DNA from 2 places in the Paenibacillus sp. FSL R5-0766 genome. Region 1 is predicted to be linked to the other one. Evidence: riboswitches for the same ligand, from Rfam matches in the RefSeq annotation. Region 1 holds a riboswitch; the other holds the start of a gene.
What was found. A riboswitch is a leader RNA that binds a small molecule or an ion and turns the genes downstream of it on or off. The one in region 1 is predicted to bind thiamine pyrophosphate.

Region 2: another riboswitch for thiamine pyrophosphate. It lies ahead of MKY66_RS04550 (ECF transporter S component); the one in region 1 lies ahead of thiC (phosphomethylpyrimidine synthase ThiC).

What each region holds. Positions count from the first base shown of each region.
Region 1 is NZ_CP150227.1:759,542-761,745, reverse strand. It holds gene thiC (phosphomethylpyrimidine synthase ThiC) at 1-1,298, opposite strand, end outside; TPP riboswitch at 1,720-1,833, opposite strand; gene MKY66_RS03540 (IclR family transcriptional regulator) at 1,982-2,204, opposite strand, start outside.
Region 2 is NZ_CP150227.1:993,471-995,674, forward strand. It holds gene MKY66_RS04545 (copper amine oxidase N-terminal domain-containing protein) at 1-511, opposite strand, end outside; TPP riboswitch at 678-788, shown strand; gene MKY66_RS04550 (ECF transporter S component) at 1,231-1,824, shown strand; gene MKY66_RS04555 (ABC transporter ATP-binding protein) at 1,825-2,204, shown strand, end outside.

The DNA of each region.
Region 1 (2,204 bases):
GTCAGCGGCCCCAGCGTATAGAACGGTGCTTCTTTACATATCTCCATCTGCAAGTCCACATTCTCCTTGATCTTATGCATCGGCACATGCCCAGGACCTTCGATCATCACCTGCACATCATGCTTCCACGCGATCTGCGTCAGTTCCCCGAGCGTAGCCAGTTCCGCCATCTGTGCTTCATCATTCGCGTCGTAGATACTGCCAGGACGAAGTCCATCTCCCAGCGAAAACGCCACATCATACCTTTTCATAATCTCGCAGATTTCTTCAAAATGAGTGTACAAAAAATTCTCCTGATGATGCGCTAGACACCATGCTGCCATAATGGACCCACCGCGAGACACAATGCCTGTCATCCGCTTGGCCGTCATCGGGATATAACGCAGCAGTACACCTGCATGAATCGTAAAGTAGTCCACGCCCTGCTCTGCCTGCTCAATGAGCGTGTCACGGTATAACTCCCAGGTCAGCGCTTCCGCTTCGCCATTCACCTTCTCCAGCGCCTGATACAGCGGCACCGTACCAATCGGCACAGGTGAATTACGGATGATCCATTCCCGGGTGGTATGAATGTTTTTGCCTGTGGACAGATCCATCACCGTATCCGATCCCCAGCGTACCGCCCAGGTCATCTTCTCGACCTCTTCCTCGATGGAAGAGGATACAGCAGAGTTGCCAATGTTGGCATTGATCTTCACATGAAAATGACGACCGATCAACATCGGCTCACTCTCCGGGTGATTGATGTTAGACGGCAGGATGGCCCGTCCACTCGCCAGCTCTTGCCGCACAAATTCCGGTTCCACGCCTTCACGAATGGCGGCAAACTCCATCTCTGCCGTAATGACTCCCTGCCTCGCGTAGTGCATCTGGGTCACACAGCGGCCTGTCTGTGCTCGCAGCGGTTTGCCTCGTAATCCGGGGTACTCTTCAGCGCCGGCTCTCTTCCCTCCGGGTTTCAGTCCGTTATCCTCCGGTTTAACTGTACGGCCTTGGTAAGCTTCGACATCGCCGCGCTCTGTGATCCAACGTGTGCGCAGGGATGGCAGACCTGCACGGATATCCGCATGAAATGCGGGATCGGTCATCGGGCCGCTCGTATCGTAGACACGCAGCGGTTCGTTATGCTCCACCCCTTGGGGAGTATTCGTGTCATGAAGGGCTATTTCACGTTCAGGAACAGCAATGTCTGGCCGTGAGCCCTGAATGTAGACTTTGCGGCTGCCGGGAAAGGGCTGAACCCGTCCGGCCGCCCCTGTTTCTTTTTCCACCTGCTGATCGTTATGTTCCTGTTCCATCGCTTGTTGTCCCGTTTGATTTCTTGTACTCATGTTCACTTGTCTCCTCCTCAGTGTTCGTTCGCTTGTTTGGTTGGTTTCATCATTAGGTCACTTACGTACCTGTCCCAAATCATGCGCAATGCAGAGAAGAAAGAGCGATCCTACACCAGACCAGGGGAGACATTATTTATGTACAGTTCACAACAGACCGAAGGCTGCCGCAGATCATGGATCTATGGTGACTTCCCTCCTCATCCAAGCCCACTTTCGCAGGTTATTGAAAAAGAGGCCCATAGAATCCGCGCTATATCGCCTGTTCCCTGTATATAAAAAAGCCGGTCCCCGAAGGAACCGACTTTTAATGTCCATCACCAATAATGCACCTTTATGAAGCTCCTTAACGGAGCCCTACAAGGGTCACATCATGTGGTGGTTGTGGTCATATCGCCGATTACTTCCCTACGCTGGTATGATCCAGATCAGGTGCAAAGGGTCCGGAATCTCATGCGATTCCGTCTCAGTCCGGACAATTCGGACTCCCCTAGTAACGTTAACAAGTTGCGGCATACACATGCCGCAGTTCATATTCAATGATGCTGGCTCCGCTGGGCCGTCCATAACAGAGTAGCGCAACCGGAACATAAAAACAACCTTTATATTCCAGAACACCAACTCAATTGGAGAATAACCTTACCTCAACATCAGGATAACATGAGCCCCATTTGCGTAGCCGCTTCCTTTAGCACAGGTGCGTATTCATGCAATGTCTCCTGTGAGAGTCGGCTGACAGGCCCTGAGACCGAGAGTGCGGCTGCAATATTGCCTCTGCGATCCATAATCGGTACAGATACCGCGGCAGCTCCCGGCTCACGTTCCTCATAACTCGTCGCATATCCGTTATCCCGGATATCTCCCATCTGCGCC
Region 2 (2,204 bases), 230 kb from region 1:
CAGTCAGATCGGAACTGTTATATTCTTTTACAATCGTAGCATCTGTAGTGTAAATGTAAGCTTCCTTGGCCTTCTGGTTCCATTGCACCTTGGCACCAAAAGCTTCACCGATGGCACGGAGCGGAAGCATCGCTTTACCATTCACCAGAATCGGCGCGGAGGATAATGTCGCATTCTGACCGTTTTTTTTCATTGTTTTGCTGTTAGGTGTAAGGACATACTTATCGCTGCCTGTGCTAATACTGATCTCTTTTGTTTTGTTATTGTAGCCAAACGTATAGTTGCCAAGGAATTGAAGCTCCGTCAATGCCACGTACGTAATACCCTGCCGTATGACAACATCATATTGAGCTTGAACATTGTTAATATAAGCTGTCGGTTTAGGTTTAGTTGCTGCGGCTTCCGCCACAGTGGATGAGAGTAAGGCTGGTGCCGTGCCTGCGGTGAGTATCGAAGCGGCAAGGACCATTTTCCATGTTTTAAGCTGCCAAACAGAGTTGTAATTTTTCATCAGTATCAATCTCCCTTCTAATGTTTAAGACGGACTGTATAACCTAAATGTTGCATATTATGGAAAGTGAATCGTTAGATATCCCCTTCCTTTTACCCCAAATGAAGCATGATGATTCTTCTAGGGATTGCCACAAATACCCATCTGATGTACATTAGAAGCAATGAAATAAGTGAACCGGGAGCTCAATGAAGTTGGGCTGAGAGAGTGGCCTTGTGCCGCTGACCGTACATCTGATCTGGGTAATGCCAGCGTAGAGAACATGGATTTGCAATATGTAAGGGTGAATTGTGGGAATGAACAACAGACCTCTTTGAACTGTGGTGGTGTATCTGCCAGGGCGGAGGAGAGCTGGTTGATATTCCGTATTTTCGACATCCATCCAATACATCATTGTGAGGATTGTACACTGTGCGTAAGGCCTGCCCGGAATCGGGGAGGCTTTTTCTTTTATTTTTAGAGGTTGTTCAAAAAGTCTGCTTTTGATTACGAAGGATGCCTGACGGCATCATCAGCATCGAATATGGAATTCAGCCGAAATAAGCGGGAGGCTTACGAAGTATGTTTCCTTTGGAAACATTGCGGTTGCTCACGTAGTTTTCCCTACGCTCGGCTACTCCATTTCTAGCTTCATCCTATCTTCTTGGTACTGAAAACCAGTCTTTTTGAACACACACTTTTACAACCCCCACAGGGAACAAAGGAAGGACGTAGAGAACATGGCAACAACAGCAGGCAACAAGCGATTGAAACTAACGGATATTCTGGTAACCATCGTGATCGCAGTAGTGTTTGGGGTGATTTACAAGATATGGGGACCTACATATGACTTGATGAAACCATTTGGCGTTCATGCGGAGCAGATGATCTATGGCATGTGGTTTATGGCGGGCACGTTTGCTTTTGTTATCATTCGTAAACCAGGCGTGGCTATTCTTGCCGAAGTTGCGGCTTCAACGGTAAGTGCTTTCTTGGGTAGTGAATGGGGCATGTCCACACTGGTGTATGGTCTGTTGCAAGGATTGGGAGCTGAGATATTCTTCGCCGCATTTTTGTATCGCAAAACCAATCTGTTTGTCACCTGTCTTGCAGCCGTAGGAGCTGCAGCGGCTTCGCTTTTGCTGGATTACCAGTACGGATATATTGATTCACTCTCGGCCTGGAATTATACGTTATTTATCGGGTTCCGCTTCATTGGAAGTATTCTGATTGCTGGAGTGTTCGCTTATTATCTCGCCAAAGCATTGGAACTGACCGGTGTAACACGCTCACTCAGACCGGTATCCAAACAGGATTATGAGGCGCTGGATTAGATGAGCGGAGAGGGGAATTCGCAAGCGGTAAGTGTAACTAATCTAAGATGCAAGTTCCCGGGAGAGAAAGCCTTGGTATTTCAAGGCTTGTCTCTTTCTGTGCGTCAAGGGGAGAAAGTGCTGTTGCTTGGCCCAAGTGGCTCCGGTAAATCGACGTTATTGCAAATTCTGAGCGGTCTGATACCACGTTCGGTTGAGATTCCGATGAAATGTGATGATATTCAGGTTCCCGCCCAAGCAGGAGTGGTCTTTCAAGATCCGGATACCCAGTTCTGTATGACCTTTACGGATGAAGAGATCGCATTTGTTCTGGAAAACCGAAATATTTCGCGTGAAGAGATGCCTGCTCTGATTGAATATTATCTGAAACAAGTGGGGTT